Regions from separate parts of the Methylomonas sp. MED-D genome, predicted to be linked through region 1. Evidence: riboswitches for the same ligand, from Rfam matches in the RefSeq annotation. Region 1 holds a riboswitch; each other region holds the start of a gene.
What was found. A riboswitch is a leader RNA that binds a small molecule or an ion and turns the genes downstream of it on or off. The one in region 1 is predicted to bind cyclic di-GMP.

Region 1 (5,140 bases):
GCGCCGGCTGAAGTAATGATCGCGTTGGTCAGTTTTTTCAGGTTAGCGTCGGAAAAGTGGTCGGTCCAATATTGGAAAGTGTTTTCCGCCCAGTCCTTGTATTTGCCGTTGACTACGTTAGCCAGGGTCGGCGCTACGCCATCGACTTTAACAAAACGGAAGTTGCTGGATACGGCGGTCTTTTTCTCCAGAGACTGGATACCGACCGCCCAGCGCACACCGTAGGTGTTATCGAAACCGTTGGCGGCGTTGCTGCCGTCGTTCAGCTCGTCCAAGCAGTTGCCGACCGAACCCGAGGTGTTGTTCTCGTGGATCATCGGATAGCCGTCGCCTTCGCCGAAACCCAAGGCCAGTGCGTCGGAAGCCGGAGCCGTCGCGGAAGCAGCCGAAGTACAAGGATCATGCAGGAACTTGATATTGGATTGAGCTTGGGTACCGGAACCGTTTTCGCGGCGGCAGGTATGCAACAACGAGGAACCCGGCAAGTAAGCGGCGGCATTGGCTTGGACCCAATCGTACAAACCGGTGGAACCGGTCACTTTCAATTGGTTCCAGTCCGCCCAGCTGCCCGCATGAATCGATGCGATTTGAGCCGAGCTCAGGCTAGGCATGCAGGCCTCGGTTTCGGCACCAACCGCGCAGCCCGCCAAGGAACCGTTGGCGATTTGGGCGGCTTGCAATGCAAAATACAGTTTTTTGGTGACGGGCACGCCGAAGGTCACCGCCGAAGCGCTTTTCACGGTCATTTTAGCGACATCGTCGGATGTTACATCCGAATAACCGACCGGAGCGTTGTTACCGATAAATTGCCCCGGGTCGACGTCGGAAATGCCGAAGTCGGAGATGTGGGTGCTGTATTTGCTGGCGTCGGCCAAGTCGTAAGGGCAGGTGATCAAACCCAGCGTCGAACCGGCGACCGGCAAGGTATTGGAGGTGCAAGCCGAGCTGATTTTCAAATACTCGATCGTGGCGGCGGCGGTGTCGCCGTTGGCTTCGGCGATGATAGGGCTGACGCCGAACGCGGAACCGCCGGCGCTACGTTTGTAGACCAAGATGTAAGGCTTGTTGGTCGGCACATTGCTGTTGGTAGTAGCGCGAGTGCACAAATAAGCGTTTTGGTCGGAACCGGTCAGGCTATCTTTGTATTTCCAGACTTTTTTAGTGGTGTCGCAGACTTTATCGGCGGCCGGTACCGATGAATCGGTGATCAGTTTTTCGATGAAGTTGACCGCCGCGGAGGCGCCGGACAGATACAACACGTTGGTTTGACTGGCATCAATGATGGGCAGGTTGTTGCCGTCGACCGGAATCGGATCGTTGACGGTCGCGGCTTGCACACCTGATGCGGCCAACAGAGCGCTGATCGCGGTGCCTAATACTAAGTTTTTCATGGGTAGTTCCTCGAGTTATCAATCGTGAAAACCGGAGCGGCGCCAACGCCGCTCCGAATACCGCTTATGCGGCGGCGTATTTGCGGCGAGTCGCGCGCAACATGCCCATCAGGCCGGCGCCGAACATCCAAACCGCGGCCGGCAGCGGCACGTTGGCCGGGGCCGGACCGAAGCTCAGCAGATTGCCGGCCAGGGTCCATTTACCGGCGGCCAGGGTATGGGCTTGAGTGCCGTTGTAGTACCAGAAGTCGCCGGAGGTACCGTAGGCGATATTGGCTTGGGCCAAGCTGACCGTACCGAAGATGCTGTTGAAGTCATTGTGTTGTCCGGTATTCGGGGTGTCTGCGTCAGACACCAGTGAACTCAGATTCGCGGCATAGTCGCTGGCGGAAGCACCAGGGGTAGCTTTGACTTGACCGGTAGTGATCTGGTTTGCATGGTTTTTGATCGCAGTACCAGGGACTGTGGATTGTTGCAAGCTGTTGTATTTAGCGATCTCGGTCATGCCGGTGATCAACTGCTTGGAACCGTAACCGACGGCAATCGCGAACTTGGTCTGAGAGGCATCCATGCCGCTGGCGAAGGTATTCCAGTTGTCATTGAGGCTCAAATCGTAGCTCAGCGTATAACTGTCGTTGTTGACGTTGGCGATCAGATCGCTCATCAACAACCCCAAATCCAGCGTGAACGTCAAGGTTTGGCTTTTGTCGTAAACCGACAAATAGGCCTCGGCTGTGGCGGCGCTAGTATTGTTGATCGCCGCATTCGCCGCGCCGGTGGCAGCGAACATCGCCGCCGCCAACAAGGCTTTGTTTAAAGATTTCATAATGGTTTCCTTATGTTTAAGATTTAAAAAATACATAAGGTGACAGCCCAGCCGTCTTGGCTTGTCGGCTTCCTACCGCCCGCCGCCATCCCCGGCGACCGACCCAAGCCAAGACCTGAAACTTTCCGTCCCCGCCTCGCGGCGAGTTTGGCTTTTACACGCTTACCTGCTCACTAAACTTCTAACACCTCGAGTGGTGTCGCTATCCCCGCTACCATGTGTCCGTATTGCAACCTACTCCCTACCTTCTTCCTCTTGCCGCTCCCTTCGCTGGTCTTCCCTGTTCCCTGTAATTCCGCATCAACCAAGATCCCGCGGCTCCCTGCCATCTCAGTTGCGGCGAATTATTCCAAACAAATCAATAAGTTTCCGTTACAGCTCTGTTAAAGAATCGTGAAATGTATTACATGCGTGATACGCCGAAACATCGCCGAATGCCGCAGCACGTTGTTTTTTAAGGGCGAATCGTTGCCGCCACGGACCGCGTACCTAACAGGCTAAATTGGGCGCATCCGACATGGACTGTCGAATTTGGCGCGCGGCATCGGCCGCCCGCTCAACGATTGGAGGACTTAACATTGGCCGGAAACGAATATCGGCGAGAGGGCAACTGTACTAATCGTTAGACGCTGTCGCGGGGACCAAGAACTGATGGACTGACTTTGCCCGGCGTTGCAAACGCGCTAACCGCAGTTATCGGCGATTCGCGGCTAAACACTCGGTCGCCGCTAAAACGCCGCCTACCGGAGTTTCCCAAACGGGAAAACTATAGCTTGCAAAGTCAGGATGCCCGTGGCATTGGGAATGGCGTGTTTTTGCTTCCCCGCCGGCGCGGGGCCTATTAACACGGCTCCTATAATACCGTTCGCCCTGTCGAAGGGCACGCCGGTCCGGGCTTAGACCAGCTCAGCCCGAGAATCACCAGTGATAAATAGGGCCGGATGTAGAGGGCATGCGGCGGCTGACGCCGAATTGCGAGAAATTGACCGAAACCGAGGTTCCAGGGGGATCGATCGTTCGAAAAAGCCGGTGCTGGCGAGAACGCCGAAACCTGCCGGGACTAGCGCCCGACAAACCAGCGCTTTTGAATCGCGAACGCGACGTTCACCAAGCCGACCATGACCGGCACTTCGATCAGCGGCCCAATCACCGCCGCGAAAGCCGCGCCGCTGTCGATGCCGAACACAGCCACCGCCACCGCGATCGCCAATTCGAAGTTGTTGCTGGCGGCGGTAAAGGCCAAGGTCGTGGTTTGGCCGTAGTCGGCGCCGATCAGTTTGCCCATCGCGAAACTGACCAGAAACATCCCAACGAAATAAATCAGCAACGGTAGCGCGATGCGCAACACGTCGAGCGGCAATTGCACGATCAATTCGCCCTTCAACGAGAACATCGTCACGATCGTAAACAGTAACGCGATCAGCGTCAGCGGGCTGATTTTGGGTACGAAGCGCTGCTGGTACCAGTCCTTGCCCTTGGCTCTTACCAACAGCCAACGCGTCGCGAAGCCGCCGATAAACGGAATCCCCAGATAAATAAACACGCTTTGGGCAATATCGGCGATCGTCACCGCCACCAAACTGCCCGGCAAACCGAACAGCGGCGGCAACACGGTGACGAACAACCAGGCATAAACCCCGAAAAACAGCACTTGAAACACACTGTTAAAGGCCACCAGCCCGGCGCAGTAGTCGTTATCGCCGCGCGCCAGGTCATTCCAGACGATCACCATCGCAATGCACCGGGCCAGGCCAATCAGGATCAAGCCGGTCATGTATTCCGGATAGTCGGCTAAAAATCCGACCGCCAAGCCGAACATCAACAGCGGACCGATCAGCCAGTTTTGCACCAGCGACAGCGCCAACACCCGGCCGTTACGAAACACGTCGCCGAGTTCCTCGTAACGCACTTTCGCCAGCGGCGGATACATCATCAGAATCAGACCGATCGCGATCGGGACGTTGGTGGTACCGACCGAAGCCTGGGCGTTCAGGCGATTCACCTGTTCCGGAAACGCAAAGCCGATGCCCACACCCAGCAACATCGCGAGAAATATCCACAAGGTTAGGAAGCGGTCCAAAAACGACAAGCGCGGCTGCGGGCAGATTGGCAAATTCATCGTGGAAAACCTCGAACTGTTCGATCAGATAGGGCTGCAATTCGACGAAGGACCGCAGCAACTCGCGGCGCTATCGGTCGGCAAATCGGCGTCTTTACCGAATATCGGAATGCTTTTCAACGAATGAAAGGCTTCCCAGGGGATGCCTTGCGGATCGACCGTCCAGTATTTGTCCGACTCGGCGTAGCAACAGGCCGCCTGTTTTTGCTCGATGACGGGCATCGCCGCCTGTTGTAGCACCTGCTGAATTTCGGTCAAGGCCTGCTCCGATTCGACTTGAATGCCGAGATGATCCACGCCCGCTGCTCGGCTCCGGTTGGAGATCGCGAAGTTGATGCGCGGATCGTCCAGCATCCATTTGGCGTAATCGTCATGCACCACACTGGGCTCGGCCTGAAACAGCTCACTGTAGAACGCAATGTTCCGTTGTAGATCGTCGACGGCAAGGTGAATATGGAAACGTTTCATAAGGCTGTTTTCTCCGCGAGAGGGGTTAAGGTAACAAGGCGCCGATGCGATCCAGCTCGGCCTTGAAGCGCTCGGGATCGTTTTTCAACTCATCCAACGGCAGCTCCAGAAAGCGCTCGATTCGGTAACGCACGATGCCGTAAGCGGTTTCGAAAGCCGCTTTGATTTGTTCCGGGCTGCCCTCGGCATGCGCCGGATCGTCCACGCCCCAATGGCTACGCAAGGCCGGGCCGAGATAAGCAGGACAAGTTTCGTTGGCGGCATTGGCGCAGACGCTGATCACGATATCCGGGGTAAGCGGCAAATCGTTCCAGGACTTGCTGTAATAGCCGGCCG
Region 2 (5,140 bases), 950 kb from region 1:
CCGCATTCAGCAACGGCTCCAGGTTCAACACCCGGCCGCCTTGGGCTTCCTCGCGCTCGATGAATTGTTCGATATTCGCGACGGTAAAAAACTGTTCCATCATCAAGGCCTTGATCGACGCCTTGAACTCCTGAAAGCGCGCCGGAATGATGCCGGAGCCATACAAAAGCGGCACTTTCTCGAACAACATATGAATCGCCAGCCAGTTGGTAATCGCCCCGGAAAACGCGAAAAAACCGATAGCCTTCAAGGTTTCGGGATAGTAGGGACTGACGTAGCCGGCGGCGATCACCAACAACGAAATAAGGTTGGTTAGAAAGCTCTGGTTCAATAGTCTTTTCATGCCGATTAGCCACAACGAAGTCAGTGATAGCCGGCTATTTTAACCGCAATTGCAGCCAGGAGCGACGAAGAGCGGACCGAATGCCCCACGCCGTGTAGGATTTGAACGCCAAATGGCGTGAAGAGATTAACCGCGAGCGTGGCGTACGTCGATACCGTCCAGCATGAAAATCAAGTACTGGGCAATATTACGGCTATGCTCGCCGCAGCGTTCTAGCGCTTTCATCATTTGCATCACATCCAGCGCGCGGCGCGTCATCCTGACGTCCTTCAGCACCAGGGCCAACTGGTGGCGTATACCTTCCTGCAACTCGATTTCGTAATCCCTGTCGTGACGCAACAAGGCGTAGGCCGGTTCGGTGTCGCTCTGCTCCAACGCCTGAATCAACTTGCTCAACATCAGCCTGATCAAATCGCCGATCTTGATAATGTCGGCCAGTAGCTTGGGATTCGGGTCGCTGGTATCCGGATCGTATAGCACCGTGATCAATCGGGTGAAGTCCGCAAGCTCCTCGCCGATTTTCGCCAGCTCGACAACGATTTTCGAACTGGAAATTGCCGTGCGCAGATCGTTAGCCACCGGGCAGCGTCTGGCGATCAGCGCCAAGACCTCGTTGTCGATTCGAGTTTCGCAATGTTTGACCTTGCTGGCACGCGCCAGTACCTTCTCCGCCAAATCCATATCGCCGGCGTCCAGTGCCCGCATCGCCTGTTCCAACTGCCGCATCAGCAGTTCGGTCATCGTCAGCAACAAGCTGTGTAACTGCTGCAATTCATCGTCGAATGCCCGCACAGTGTGCGCGCCAGTCGCGCTCTCGCTCAAAGTCGTCATCGTTCGCCACTCGTAAAACGGCCCAAAGCCGGAAATGCCTGACTGTAAGCCCAACAAGTTACAGGAATGTGACAGGACCGCTATCCGGAACGACAATCCCCGTAAGCCGAGGCGGACAGCCAAACCAATAACATCGTAAAAGGTTAATGAGGCAGCCGGTTTGTGCCGGCGCGGATGGAACGACGCGACATTGCCCGTGTTTAGCGCGAGCGGTCCTTCCGTCCGCCAGACCGAGCCAATAACTCATCGCGCCGACGATTCGACCAGAGCCCGATCGACAAGACAAACTACGTTACGCTTGCGGTGTTAGAAACTTGGATTTTGGCCAAACGACGGGAGTTATCGGGGTTTGCCGCTGGCGAACCACTATTGCCACGGTTCGTTCGGCCAGAAAGCGCAAACCCAATCCGCGCCTGACGACCGAACCGGGTTTGCTTACGGCCAAGGATTACGCCGCGGCGACCGCGCTGCCTTGCACGGCCTGCAAGAACTCTTGCACATCGGCGTCGATCAATTCAAAGCCCAGACGTTCGCTAAAGCGTATTTCCTTGGGGGTCGGATTCTTGCGCATAAACCAACCTTTCGGCTCGGCGGCGGAATAGACGATGTCGCTCATCACCATGCGCTCGGAGTCGCGGTTCAGCGGCAAGCCGATCAGCAGATATTTCTTGCCTTTGCGGTAATCCTTCAAGAAATCCGGAATCGCGAAGCCGCCCATTAGCTCCGTGATGTAATCGACATAGTCGGCATCGGAAACGACATAGTTAGCTTCGGGGCGTGGCGTGCCCATCGGCTTAAACAGTACCGGCAACTTCTTGTCGACTTGTTCTTGCGGGATTTCGAAATAGCTGGAGCCGTCGTAATGGTAAATTCTAAACCGGAACGCGGTAGCGGTAATCCGAGCGACACCGACGACCAAGGTATGCTCTTCGTCGGAATAGCTATCCTGCAACTGGGTGTCTCGGTTGATATCGATGACGTATTTGGGCCGCCATTCGGCCAGCCAATCGTGCAGCGCCGCCCGAGTGTATTGGGCATCGCCGTAAGTTTTGTCCAGAAACTGGGTCAGAAACGAGCGGCCGCGCTTCAGTTCCTGGTTCATCGCGGCGCGCGGAAATTCGTACATCAATTTCGGCGCCATCGGTTTGCCACCGTTCATCGCCAGAATCAAGCTATCGCTATCGGCCGGCATGGGCTCGCGAGTCAGTTTGTTCTGGGCGTCGAACACCACGCCAGGTCCCAGATAAGGTATGACTTGATTGTCGTACAAGCCGCTCAAGATTTCGGAAAAAACACTGTTCGACATATTGCGCCCCATGTAAAAGAAGGTGAAGGATACCGGGGTAAAGCAAATTTCAATCCAATTTTACCGGCGCCTCGCCAGCCCATGTACGGCAAGGCATCCGGAATTCGGCTGCCGGCAGCCGGCTGGCAACAACCGTATAAAATTCAGTGGTTTTGTCGGCTCTGCTACAAACGCGGTTCTGCTATCAAACCCAAGCTAATTGCTGGAAGTTCGGAACGCAACCCTCGGAAACGCAAAGCCGAGGCGTTGAGGAGAACCGCAGTGGAACACATTCCTGGATAGATAGCTTGAATTGGACCCAGAAACCGAAAGACGCAACGGCGTATCGTGTTAGACACCTTAGCATGGCTTCTAACACCTTTTAATTGCCATGGGTCAACGGCATTTTGAGAGACTGGGATTAGCCTTAGTGCCGATATAAAATCCGAATGCCCATGGACAACAACGCGCCAGTGCCAAACACAAGCAAAAAGGGCTTATCGGCAAACTACTTGAAGAATCGGCTCCAGAAAAACCAGGAAACCGCTAGCAGTCAAGTTAATGAAATCATTGCCATCGCAAGAAAAAACAGCTCGAAAATCTAGCGCCGACTCGTGGTTGACAAAAGCGCGTCGCTGTCCTTAACATCACCCCATTCAGATTAGCTAAACCTATTGGAAAATAGGGGCGGAAAGTCGCGGATCCAGATCGGACAGCCGGACTGCCTGAGGGCAAGTTAACAAGATACCAGTTGCGGGCGCTTTCCGAGTCTAGGAGCCTGTCGGACTTAAAAGCCAATAGTCCCTTCGGTAACTTGGTTAGATAAAATAGGTGGTATAGAAAGAACCAGCAACCGGGAGAGCCCTTGATGAGTCGATTCATTCCTGTCAACCGCCATCAAGTCTATCTATTACCCCCCTCGGTGGACGAATGGTTGCCGGAGGATCACTTGGCGCGTTTTGTCGTCGAAGTCATCGAGCAGTTGGATTTAAGCCGGTTGACGAGCCGCTATCAAGGTCGGGGTTCGGCGGCGCACCATCCGGCGATATTATTGGCACTGCTGGTCTATGGGTACGCCACCGGCGTGTTTTCCAGCCGGAAGATCGAACGGGCCACCTACGATTCGGTGGCGTTTCGTTTCTTGTCTGGTGATACCCATCCCGATCACGATACCCTGGCTCACTTCCGCAAGACGTTCCTGGTCGAGTTGGAAGACCTGTTCGTCCAAGTGCTGAGTCTGGCGCAAGCGATGAAGTTGGTGAAGCTGGGGCAAATCGCGTTGGACGGCACCAAGCTCAAAGCGAATGCCTCCAAGCACAAGGCCTTGTCCCACAGCCATATCGAAAAGCTCGAAGCACAGCTACGAGACGAAGTTCAGGCCTTACTGCAAAAGGCCGACGAAACCGACGCGGTGGACGACCGGGACGGCCTTGATCTGCCGGACGAATTGGCGCGGCGGGAAGACCGGCTGAAAACCTTGCGTGAAGCGAAAGCCAAGATCGCCGAGCGGGCCAAACCGCGCGACGCGCAAGCCGAACAGGCATACGAGGACAAGGTGTCCCGCCGGGAAGCCCAGCGGCAAGCTGGCCAAAAGCCGCGAGGCCCGGAACCCAAGGCGCCGGTAGCCGGCCCCAAGCCCGACGATCAAATCAACCTGACCGACGAGGAATCGCGCATCCTGCCGAGTCACGAAGGCTTTGTGCAAGGCTACAACAGTCAGGCCGCCGTCGATGTCGATACGATGCTGATCGTGGCCACCACGGTCACGCAGCAGACCAACGACAAACAACAAGTTGAGCCGATGCTGGCCGAACTGAAAAAACTGCCCGACGCCTTGGGCCAAGCCGAAGCCCTACTGGCGGACACCGGCTACTTCAGTGCCGCCAACGTCCAGGCTTGCGAACGAAACCGGATCGAACCTTTAATCGCCATGGGCCGTGACAGTCATCATCGGCCGTTGGCGGAACGTTTAGCCCCGGATGCGCCGGAACCGACTGGCGACGATCCGCTGGAAAAGATGGCTTGGTACTTGAAAACCCGCGAAGGCAAAGCCCGTTATGCCAAGCGCAAATGCACGGTGGAACCCGTGTTCGGGATCATCAAACAGGTACTCGGCTTTCGCCAATTCTCCTTACGCGGTCTGGATGCGGTCACCGGTGAGTGGAAACTGGTGGCCATGGCCTTCAACTTGAAACGGATGCATATCTTGGCGAGGGGCGTCTAATGGTCGAAACGATTGGTCAGCAAAAGGCTCGATTGGCGTTATCGGAATCCAACGCCAAAACGCTCGCCTAACCAGTGGCAAATCCTTCCTTCGACCGCCGTCTTCGCTGAGCTGGATGACAACAGATGTGCTGGTAAGTTAAGTCCGACAGGCTCCTAGGCCATATATTGCCTCATCTCATCTATCCCCACTCATTACCCGGTTAACCAACACGACTCGCCGATTTTATCGGTGGCGAGAACGGTTTTTTGCGCGCACTTTTCCTTGAGCCAGCGTCAATCGCCATTTCGTCGCCAAATCGTCGGGTTAATTTCGCGTGAAAATTAAAAATAACAATCTTCTAGGAGAAGCGCCGTGGCGATTAGTATGATTTCGGTTGATGATCTGTTTGTAGACGAAACCAATGGCAATGCGGTATTTACCGTGAGACTCGATGTCGCAAACGCGACAACGGTTA
Region 3 (5,140 bases), 660 kb from region 1:
AAAAGTCGTACCGGTCGATTGCCGCTTCACTGGCGATTTTTTCGATCGCTAAGTGATCGGCGCGTTTGTCGACCGCGCTTAAGGCACCGGAACCCACCGACGCGGCCACCGGCAGGCCGAGATAGGTGACCGGATTCAGCGCCGCGTCGCCGACCGCGCTACCCAAGCCTCGAACCGAACTCGGCCCCAGCACCGGCAACACCAAATACGGTCCAGTTTCGACACCCCAAATCGCCAGCGTCTTGTCAAAACTTTCCTCATGCTTGGGAAAATCCAGCATCGTGGCGACATCCACAAATCCCGCCAGCCCCACCGTGGAATTGATCAGCAATCTGGCGCCGTCCAGGCCGGATTGCGAAAAACTCCCTTGTAAGGCCTCGTTAGCGATCACGCCAATATCGTCCACGTTGCTAAAGAAATTGCTGATGCCGCGGTTAGCGAAATCCGGCGTCACCGACCGGTACGCCTCCGCCGCCGGTTTCATCAAGTAATCGTCCAGTCCGTCGTTGAACGACTGGACTTTTCGATTGTAGTTTTCGTAAGGATCTCTCGGATCCGTCGCTGGCGTGGCGGCGCAGGCGCTCAACAAGGCGAACGTGCCGTTCAAGATCAGTGTTCTAGCAAACTCAACTCGCATATTCATATAAGCCTGTGTAATAGTTGGTAAAAACCCCGCTTAAGAGCTACAACCGTTTGCCAGCGATTTTGAATAATAACTAAACTAAACGGTATAGTTAAGATTAGGCTTGACCCCGCGCGCTTGTCAAACAAAAATATACCGATTGGTCTAGTTAAGGAGTCGAACTTGAGAAAGAAAAGCCCGGCGCGTCGCCAAGCGATTTTGGATGCGGCAAAAACCACCTTCGAGAAATTGGGATTCGAACGGGCCACGATGGCGGACATTGCCGCTCTGGCGGGCGTATCGAAAGCAACTTTGTATAGCTACTTCAGTGCCAAAAACGAATTATTCGTGGAATTGATAGAAGCGTCCGCAGATCAACATTTGGATCAGATGCACTCGATCTACGTCGGCGAACAAACCAATTTCGATCCCGACGAAATTCGCTCGACCCTCGCCCTGCTTCAACCGTCGGAAGATGTAGCCTTCACCTTAAAGCGGCTTGGCGAGCGAATATTGAGCGTGTTTTTCACGCCGCAACGGCTAGCGTTAAAACGCATGATTGTTGCCGAATCCGGCAAGGGCCAAATCGGTCGTCTGTATTACGAACGCGGGCCGGGATTAGGCATGAAATATTTAGAGCAGTATTTTGGCGAAGTCATCGCGGCGGGTCGACTGCGCCCGGCCGATCCGAAGCTGGTGGCCGCGCATTTTCACGGTTTGCTGGAGTCGGAGATCTTCGAACCCTGGTTGCTGAATATCCTGCACGAACTGACGCCGGATTTGATCGAAGGCGTGGTCGAACGCGCCGTCGACGTTTTCATGAGAGCGTACGGCCCGGAGCGCGACCAAAATAACTAAGCATAGGGTCTCGGCGATTGGCACGGCCGCTTGTTGGTGGATGTAACGCGGGCGCTAAACATTCTTACGCTCCCAACCATAAATTCGCCTAGAGGCACTATCCGTCGGGCCGTCCGGCATTACCCGAGTCGTCTGGTTGTAGACCATTTTGGCGATATACGTCCTTTTGGATATAAACGCCTCGGCAATGTCGGCACGATCTTGCGTCGGGCGCCGTGGAAAGCCTCTCCGCTAACACCGCGCGAGACCCTTAAAATTTGGGTTAAGTTGGTTTGATTTGACAGGGTTGTGGCATTTAGTTGAAGCAGGGGCCCATCAAATCAGAAATCTTCGAAAAGGTTTAAACGGAGGATAGCGCTAAAAAACAACCCCCTGGCCCAAATCCTGCTCAGGGGGAAGCATGGACGTGCTCTCGCAACGTTTACGCCGCTACTACAACAGTAGTCAATGTATGAATTTCAAGAACGATTGGAATAATTCTAATCTTGAATACCGCAAGCCTCATCGTGCGGCAATCTAGCGCTAAATCCACGCCGTATTCCATGAACGACTTAGGCGCTGATGCTGTTTTTGCGGCGGTTGATACCGAACAAACTCAACAAAGCGGTGCCAAACAACCATGCCGCGGCTGGCAGAGGTACCGCCGCGACCGGCGCGATGCTCAGATGACCTATAGTCGTGCTGAGTTTTGCTCCGGTAGCACCCAAAAAGCCCGAGTAGGAAAAGCCACCCGCTTGATGGGCCGGATCAGGCAAAAACTGCAGGTCGCCGTCAAGCATGCCGGTCGTCGCCAGATTATCGACAACGTTTACCAGTTGGAATAAGGTGTTGTCCGGAAAGCCGGGTGAGTGGTCCACTAGGTTCCATGCACCGCCGATTTTTTGCAACGTCCAATCCTCGGACGACAGATAGGTTGACAGCGAAGGAGCGGTAAACCGGAAGGCGCCGCTAAGGCCGATAACCCCGACCGAGGAATTGCTGGTATCCATCGTCGTCGCCTGAATGGTGCCGGCGGTACCGAAACCACCGATGACGATCGTCGTCGTATTGGTGTTAATCGGTGCCTCGAAAGCACCGGTAAAGCCGCTAATCGCGGTTCCGCCGGCGAGAGAGCCGCTTATCATCGTGTTATTAAAGGACGAATCGAAAAAAGTCGTCGGAGCCCATCCTGAAGCGAGAAACGCCGAGTTCCAAACACCGTTTAGCGAGATGGTCGCTGTTCCTGAGACTAGGGCCGCGCTAGCGGTTTGCGGGGCCAGAGTCGCGGCGGCCAACATCATAGCCAATCCCGCGAGTTTAGTTTTGCGTATTGCGTTAATTTCCAAATTCATTTAATTACCTTGTTTCAAAAAAGAAGGGTTGACTGGATAAACTTCTCAACTGTGTGTGCGTCACTTGCTTTAACCCTCTTCAAGGCAAAAGCAGTCTTTCCCGGCATCCCTACCCGTGACACAGCAACCCGGCTATCTTGCCTACAAGACCCGTGGCTTTCCGGCCCTGCCTCGCGACAGGTTTGGCTAGCGCTCAAAATAGAGCACTTACTGGAAAGCAATAAAAAGACCAAAGAACAATCACTATAAATTTCATGTACTTATTAAAAACCCAACACCCCTGTTAATTCATTCGACCGTCCGCTCTACGGGATTTGACACAGTTCTAATTAATTGTTGCGGCATATGCCATAGTCCAAGCTGATTATCGATAAGCCTCAACAACTTAGAAGTCTCCGATAAGTCGGATGAAAGTATTAGTCCGACTGCAGGATCCTGACATTAAGAAGAACCCGATCCAATTTCAAAAAGGCTTCGATTTGATGGATGTTCTGAAGCTGTAAACTACCGATGCCCAGTACGCCGAAACCCTATTTCAGGCACGATGACCGCCGGTTTTCAATACCCAAGTTATGGTGGTTATCGTTTTAACGTGGTCAAGACCCGCAAACTTTGTCAATGTACGGCCTGTCATCACCCAGCGCCACTGACCAACGGGGACGCCGTTTGAAGGTACCAAACGGCCTCTAACGGTGTGGCTTCTGGCGATCCAAGTCCAAAGATTCGCCGCGCCATCTAGCCGAGTGTTGGCATCGATTCAACCACCTATTCGATCTGCAAAGACTATGATGATCAGGTTTTTTTATCGCGGAGGCCAATACTCCGCCATGCCAGTCAGGGCGTTTGTTCAAATTGACCGAGGCTTATGAGTCATCAGAACGATATATATAGGACAATTACCATTGGCTCCTTGAACCGTACTGGTCATGGCCCGCTTCAAACCGACGGCGTTAAAAACAGAATTCACCTCGTATTCCTCGTTGGCCTTGGTGGGACATGCCTGGACATCATCAACATCGAAGCGGTGGTCGATGGGCGGATAAGCGCGACGAACGCGACGCGATCAAAGCACTCGCCTTCCCTGCCGATCTGCGGTTGCCGATTAGCGGCCAAATAGCTAGAACATGCGACGGTGAACGGAAATGCCGGGGTTTTTGAGGAAAATTCGACAGTAGACCGCGCAAAATAATGAGCTCATGGCCCGGACGACCGATAAAAAGCGCTTATGCGCAATCGGTGGCGTTTAGACGACTGGGAGCACGAATTCCGGTTAAATTTTTACTAGACGCTTATAAACATATTCAATTTCCTTGAGCTCTCGTATACCTATAAACAGAATATGTCGGCAAAAGTCATTTCATTTTTTTGCATACTGCTTTTTTGCACCGCTATTTCGGCAGAAGAGCTTGTAACCATCGGGATGTTATCCCCTCGGCCCATCCCACAGGAACAGGCGAGATGGAATAACTTGGCCGAATATTTGACAAAATCGCTTCCACGTTATCATTTTGAGGTAAAAGTACTCGATTATCCGGGACTTGTACGGGCGATAGAAGAAAACCGTTTTGAGTTTGTGTTGACCAACCCTTCGCATTATGTATTGCTTTCGCATAAATTTAACTTAACTCAGCCGCTGGCAACTTTAATTAATCGCGAAGCTAGTTACAGTTTAAGTAGTTTTGGCGGCATCATATTCACGACTCAGGATCATACGGATATTAACTCTTTAGCCGACATTAAAAACCGCAAAATAGCAGCCGTTTTTGAAGATTCGCTGGGGGGTTACCAGGCGCAGCTATACCTGTTTAAGGCGGAGGGCTTAGATTTACCTAATCCGAAAGATATCGTTTTTACCGGCATGCCGCAGGATAAAGTCGTTGAAGAAGTGCTCGCCGGCAGAGCGGAGGTTGGGTTTATCCGCTCCGGTATTTTGGAGCATATGGCCGAGGAGAATAAAGTCGATCTCAATCGCGTTAAAATCATTCATGCCATGAATTCTCCTGGCTACCCTTATCGACATTCGACGATATTGTACCCGGAGTGGCCGCTAGTGTCCGTCAGCAATATCGACCCACAGTTAAAACGCGACTTGGTGAGCACGCTGCTCTCCATGAACAACAACCGGGAGTTAATCGATAAGCTAACTATTGGCGGCTTTGATCTGCCTGCCAATTATTCCCCGGTGTACGAACTTTTACATGCAATACACGCCCCTCCGTACGATCGCATCGATCGAATCACCCTACTGGATTTTTTGAAGCAATATTCTTGGCAAATTATTGTATTCGGCGTCATTGTACTGGCATTGCTGGTAACGACTGTTAGAATA
Region 4 (5,140 bases), 1.1 Mb from region 1:
GGTTTGGATACCGGTTTTGGCCGAGCCGGTCGGATTCGACTACAACATACCCGCTCAGTCGTTGAACGACGCGCTGATCGAGTTCGCCGCCAAGTCGAACCTTGAATTGGTATTTCCGGTTGACGACTTGCGCGGCCTGAGCGCTCCCGCACTGAAGGGACGCATGAGCGTGGAACAAGGGCTACGCACCCTATTGCAAAACAGCCGGTTGACATTCCGCTTTCTGGACGCCCGTACGATCACGCTCGAGACCGGGGAGCGCCCCACCAACCCGCGACGGGCTCCGGTTGCGTTGCCGCCAGTCACGGTCATCGGCAAACCGATTGCCGAACCGGCCGACGATGTCGCCTCGTATACCCTCGACCGAATGCAGAGCGCCACATTGACCGACACGCCGGTGCGACGGATTCCGCAAACAGTCGCCGGCGTTACCCGCGACCTGCTGGACGACCAGCAAGCCGTCACGGTCAGCGAGGCCTTAAGCAACGTCAGCGGCGTGGTGGCGCGCAATCCCTTGTATTCGCCGGTCCTGGAAGGGACGCTCATTCGCGGCTTTCCCTCCGAGCAACTGCTGGACGGCTTTACCCAGTATTACAATCCCGGCGACCGGGAAAGCACGATTAACGTTGCCAGCCTGGAAGTGCTCAAGGGCAGCAACGCCCTGCTCTACGCCGGCGGCTCGGGCGCCCCGGTCGGCGGTGTCGTGAATTTGATTTCCAAGCAAGCTCGGCCCGAGGCTTTCGGCGAATTCGGCTTCCGAACGGGATCTCACGACTACTTTCAACCGAATTTCGATATCAATCAGCCTTTGCATAGCCGGGTTTGGCTGCGGATGACCGGTGAATTTACCGATGCCGGCAACCGCGTCGATGCGGTCGAGACCCAGCGTTACAACTTGAATCCGGCCCTGACCTTCACCGACAACCATCGTAACAAGCTTACCTTGCGCGGGAAATTGTCGCATTGGCGGCAAACCGAGTATCAAGGCTTGCCGGCCACCGGCACCTTAGCCGGCCGGTTTCGGCTCCCACCGGACAGCTTTATCGGCCCGGCCGATGCGCCCCAAAGCCGTTCGGACAGCCAAGCGATTTGGGGCGAGTTCGAGCATCGTTGGGATAAGCACTGGACGATCACGCTGAAAAGCCGGGTGTCTCGAGCCAGTTTCGATCAGCGGGTGCAAACGCTATTCGGCGACGATGGCTTTATAGCCGATCGGCCGCTGAGCGCATTGGGAGCGTCGGCATGGGGGCTGGTTAACGCCGAGCTGTATCAACGCCAACGCGAGTTCAGCGTGCTCGGCTATCTGACCGGAAAGTTCGCCTCGGAAAACAGCGAGCACACCTTGGTCATCGGTGCCGACCGCGGCGAACTCGACGATATTGGCTTCGTCGGCGCCGATTTGGCGAATACCGGTTTGGTGGATCTTGCCCAACCCAACTTCGGGTTAAGGTATGCCGTCCCCGAACCGGCGCAGCCAAACCAGTTTATCGGTAATCTGACCTACGGCGGCTATCTGCAATGGCAGGGCAGTTTTTACAATCGGCTACATTTGCTGGCCGGCTTGCGTAGAGGGAAGGTGTCCATCGATTTTCGAAACACCGCGAGCGGCCGCTCGACCAGCACCGACGCCGAGAAATGGTTGCCCCGGTTGGGCGTCGCCGTCGACATCGGTTCAGCCTGGACCTGGTTTGCCGGTTACAGCGAAGGTATGCGCGGCCAGCCCTTCGTCGAGTTTGCCGATACGCCGTTGCCGGAATTGGCGCGCCACGTTGAGACCGGTTTGAAATTCGATATCGACGGTACTTGGCGCGGCCAACTTGCCGTGTACCGAATCGACCGCGAACGGGTGGCGGTGCCGGATGGGAGCGACGCCTTGCTACGCTCGACCGCCTCCGGCGGTCAAAGCGCCGAGGGCACGGAAGCGGACTTGAATTGGCGGTTATCGGAAGGGCTGGATTTGCTTGGCAATTATGCGTACACGTTGGCGCGCTACCAGGACGATAAAGCCGGCGTTCCGGCCGGTAACCGTTTGCCTCAGGTGCCCGACCAGGCCGGGCGGCTGTGGTTGAATTACCAACTGCCGGCGTCCTTGCTACCCGGTTGGCGAATCGGGGTTGGCGTGAATTTAAGCGCGGGCGCCTATTTATCCAAGGACAACCGCTTCAAGACCTCCGGCTACCACTGTGTGGACGCCAGTCTGGGGTACGAAACGTCGGCATGGAAATTGGCGGCCACCGTCAAAAACCTTAGCGGCGAACATTATTATCGACCTTTCGATTATTTCGACGGCCGGGTCGCACCCGGCGCGGATACCGAACTGTATTTCAACATCGCGTACCGCTATTAGGTCGCCTGAACACACGGAGCTAAAGGACGGATCACTTAAGGAACTAGAGTGAAGCCGCCGGGACCGGCGGCAAAAACGCCACATCCGCCGCGAGACGGAGCCGGAAAACCACGGATCTTTGGACCAAAAGACCGCCGGGTTGCCCGTACTGCCATGTTCGCTTCCAGCGCCGGACCGAAAACTCGGTCCGGCGTTACGGGAAACGTGCGCCTTGCGGCCAGACATTTTCATTATTTCGACCCTTTAAGGACATGCCATGACACAAAAACACAGTTACCGATTGCAACTAGCCACCGCCGGTGCTCTTTCCATCGCGATGTTGGGCGGATTTCTCGCGCCTGCCAGCGCTGAAGCCGCGCTCGTTACCGGCAGCGTCGGCATTTCAATCGACAACGCGGCGTTAGCCGCCGTCACCGGTGGTTGGCGGATCGATAGCTTCTTTGATGCCAGCTACAACCAGATCGCCATTACCGCCGATACCGTCGGCGGCGTTGCATCGGCCATCGACATGACGCTACCGATCAACACCAATTTCACCACGACCAGTTACGCCGCCGTCAACCGCACGCTGCAAGCGACCACGATGGAGGTCGGTAACACCGCCAGCGGCCAAATCGGTCTCAGCGGCGGCATGCGCATGTCGGTACCCGGCACCAGTAGCGGCTCATTGACACCTTACGATTTTCGTCTGCAAAAAATCGGCGGCGTGTGGAATCTGGTGACTTACGACCAATTTTTCTCGGGCACCACGTTTTTGCAACTGACCAATACCAGCGAAACCGTGAACGCCGGCGGCGAACTGACCTTGAGTGGCGACCTGATTTTTGGAAGCGGCAGCAATAAGTATCCCAGCCCATTCGGCCTGACCTGGGGATCGTTCCTGGGGATTTCCGCCACCGACGCAGTCGTCGGCAGCCTTTCGATGAACCTTCCGGCGGCGGTACCCGTGCCAACCGCCGTCTGGTTGTTCGGTAGTGGTCTGATTGGCTTGGTCGGTGCGACGCGCCGTAAGAACCTTGCGGATTAAGCCAACCTTTTTGCTGGTTCGATCAGAGCGCCGCGACAGATTGTGCCGGCGCGGCGCTTGCTCAACGTTTTTTACAGGAATCGCGATGCCTATTTTGCCTTTTTACCGAATCCGCCTCGGGCTACCCTTGGTTGCCGCGTTGGCGCTGTCGCCGAATGCGATGGCCTTGGTTCTAAACGCGCCGAACTCCGGCACGTTTACAATGAATCTGGACGCTGTCGCGCTGGCACCTTACGCCGGTGGCTATTACCTCAGCACATATTGGGACGCGGTGGCGGCCGACCCGACCGATCCCGCCAATAGTGGCGGCGCCCTGGTCGGCCAAGTCGCTACCGCCGAAATTCCGGCGCTGAACCAATCCTTCACGATTACCGCGATCGGCGGCGATATTGCCGGTCAAGCCGCGCAACGCTTTCAACAAGCCACGTCGGCGGACTTTCACATCGATACCGAAAACCTGGCCGGCGGCACCGCCGGTCAAGTCGGTTTGGCGGGCGTCCAAGGCTTCTTCGCGCCAAACTACCCACCCAACGGCGCCGGCTTGGTCAACGGTGATTTCGCGGTACGTTTCGATGCCGCTCGCCAAAACCATGGTGGCAGCGGTTGGTATCTGGACAACAATATTTATTTCACGATGGCGGTTTACGACTTCAGCAACCTAAGTATTAGCTGGATCGATGCCGATAACTGGCAATTTAGCGGCGATCTGGCGATGTCGCCGGAAAATGCCAGCATGCTGAGGGGCAGCGCGCTGGCCGATGTCGGCGACTTTTGCTTAGGCGCGGGCAGCTTTGCCGGATGCGGTCAAGTCAGCGCGGTTCCGCTGCCCGGTGCCATTTGGCTGTTCGGCACTGGCTTGGCGGTTCTGGGTGGCAAGGGCCGCCGAATGACCATATTCGGTTCGGAGGCTAGCCATGTTTAAGCGCATCGAGCAGTCAGTAGCGCGCTGGTATAGCGCGGCGGCGATAGCCGCGTTGAGCGCCGGCATGCCGGCCCTGGCCAACGCAACCGCGCTGCACGCCGATTTGGGCGGCACGTTTACGACCCAATACGACCGAGAGGCCTTGGCGGTGCTGGTGGGCGGCAGCTCCAGCGCGCCCGGTGAGTTTCTGGTCGCTTACTTCGACACGACGCAATCCGACTACACCCAGTTCAGCGATTCCTACTTCTATCTCGGCAATACCAGCAGAACCGAAATTCCGGCGGTGAATCTGGTTCACGACATCACGCCGGTCAGCGCCGTCAATCCGAGTGGTCAGGCCCAAAATCGCTACGTAAAAGCGACGACGCCCAATTTCGCCATCGATAGCGAAACTCTGACCGGAACCGGTAGTCTGGGCATGACCGGCGTGGAATTGTTTCGCGGCAACTACAACGGTTCGCTGGTGACTGGCGACTTCAGCTTGCGTTACAGCGTCGCCAACCGGCAAGCCGCTTGGGACGACTTGGGACAGGCCGGCACACCGGGCGGCTGGTACCTGCAAAACAACATCAGCTTTAGCATGGTGTTGTTCGATTTGGCGAATTTGAGTCTGATAATCGCCGACGCCAATAACTGGCAATTGAGCGGCGACTTGTTGATGAGCCCGGAGAATGCCGATTTTTTAGGCGGTGCCCGCCAAGCCGATGTCGGTGACTTTTGTTTGGGTGTCGGCAGTTTCGCCGGTTGCGGTCAAGTGGCCGCCGTGCCGGTGCCGGCGGCGGTTTGGTTGTTCGGCACGGGATTGATTGGCTTGACCGGCATCCGCCGGCGTGGAGTCAAACGA

Region 2: it holds a riboswitch for cyclic di-GMP, as region 1 does, so the genes downstream of both, ACQE3E_RS02530 (IS1182 family transposase) here and ACQE3E_RS06860 (VPLPA-CTERM sorting domain-containing protein) in region 1, are expected to answer to the same signal.
Region 3: it holds a riboswitch for cyclic di-GMP, as region 1 does, so the genes downstream of both, ACQE3E_RS09660 (hypothetical protein) here and ACQE3E_RS06860 (VPLPA-CTERM sorting domain-containing protein) in region 1, are expected to answer to the same signal.
Region 4: it holds a riboswitch for cyclic di-GMP, as region 1 does, so the genes downstream of both, ACQE3E_RS11750 (hypothetical protein) here and ACQE3E_RS06860 (VPLPA-CTERM sorting domain-containing protein) in region 1, are expected to answer to the same signal.

What each region holds. Positions count from the first base shown of each region.
Region 1 covers NZ_CP189965.1:1,521,189-1,526,328, reverse strand. Annotated here, with positions in the region: gene ACQE3E_RS06865 (hypothetical protein) at 1-1,391, opposite strand, end outside; gene ACQE3E_RS06860 (VPLPA-CTERM sorting domain-containing protein) at 1,456-2,217, opposite strand; cyclic di-GMP riboswitch class I at 2,256-2,379, opposite strand; gene arsB (ACR3 family arsenite efflux transporter) at 3,278-4,336, opposite strand; gene ACQE3E_RS06850 (ArsI/CadI family heavy metal resistance metalloenzyme) at 4,361-4,804, opposite strand; gene ACQE3E_RS06845 (arsenate reductase ArsC) at 4,830-5,140, opposite strand, start outside.
Region 2 covers NZ_CP189965.1:572,988-578,127, reverse strand. Annotated here, with positions in the region: gene ACQE3E_RS02545 (DUF445 domain-containing protein) at 1-343, opposite strand, end outside; gene phoU (phosphate signaling complex protein PhoU) at 470-1,174, opposite strand; gene ACQE3E_RS02535 (SIR2 family protein) at 1,623-2,480, opposite strand; cyclic di-GMP riboswitch class I at 3,114-3,188, shown strand; gene ACQE3E_RS02530 (IS1182 family transposase) at 3,328-4,683, shown strand; gene ACQE3E_RS02525 (Calx-beta domain-containing protein) at 5,038-5,140, shown strand, end outside.
Region 3 covers NZ_CP189965.1:2,178,108-2,183,247, reverse strand. Annotated here, with positions in the region: gene ACQE3E_RS09670 (MlaA family lipoprotein) at 1-643, opposite strand, end outside; gene ACQE3E_RS09665 (TetR/AcrR family transcriptional regulator) at 806-1,480, shown strand; gene ACQE3E_RS09660 (hypothetical protein) at 2,032-2,811, opposite strand; cyclic di-GMP riboswitch class I at 2,931-3,008, opposite strand; gene ACQE3E_RS09655 (PAS domain-containing protein) at 4,151-5,140, shown strand, end outside.
Region 4 covers NZ_CP189965.1:2,650,784-2,655,923, reverse strand. Annotated here, with positions in the region: gene ACQE3E_RS11755 (TonB-dependent siderophore receptor) at 1-2,347, shown strand, start outside; cyclic di-GMP riboswitch class I at 2,415-2,494, shown strand; gene ACQE3E_RS11750 (hypothetical protein) at 2,604-3,374, shown strand; gene ACQE3E_RS11745 (hypothetical protein) at 3,460-4,296, shown strand; gene ACQE3E_RS11740 (VPLPA-CTERM sorting domain-containing protein) at 4,289-5,140, shown strand, end outside; gene ACQE3E_RS11735 (sialidase family protein) at 5,140-5,140, shown strand, end outside.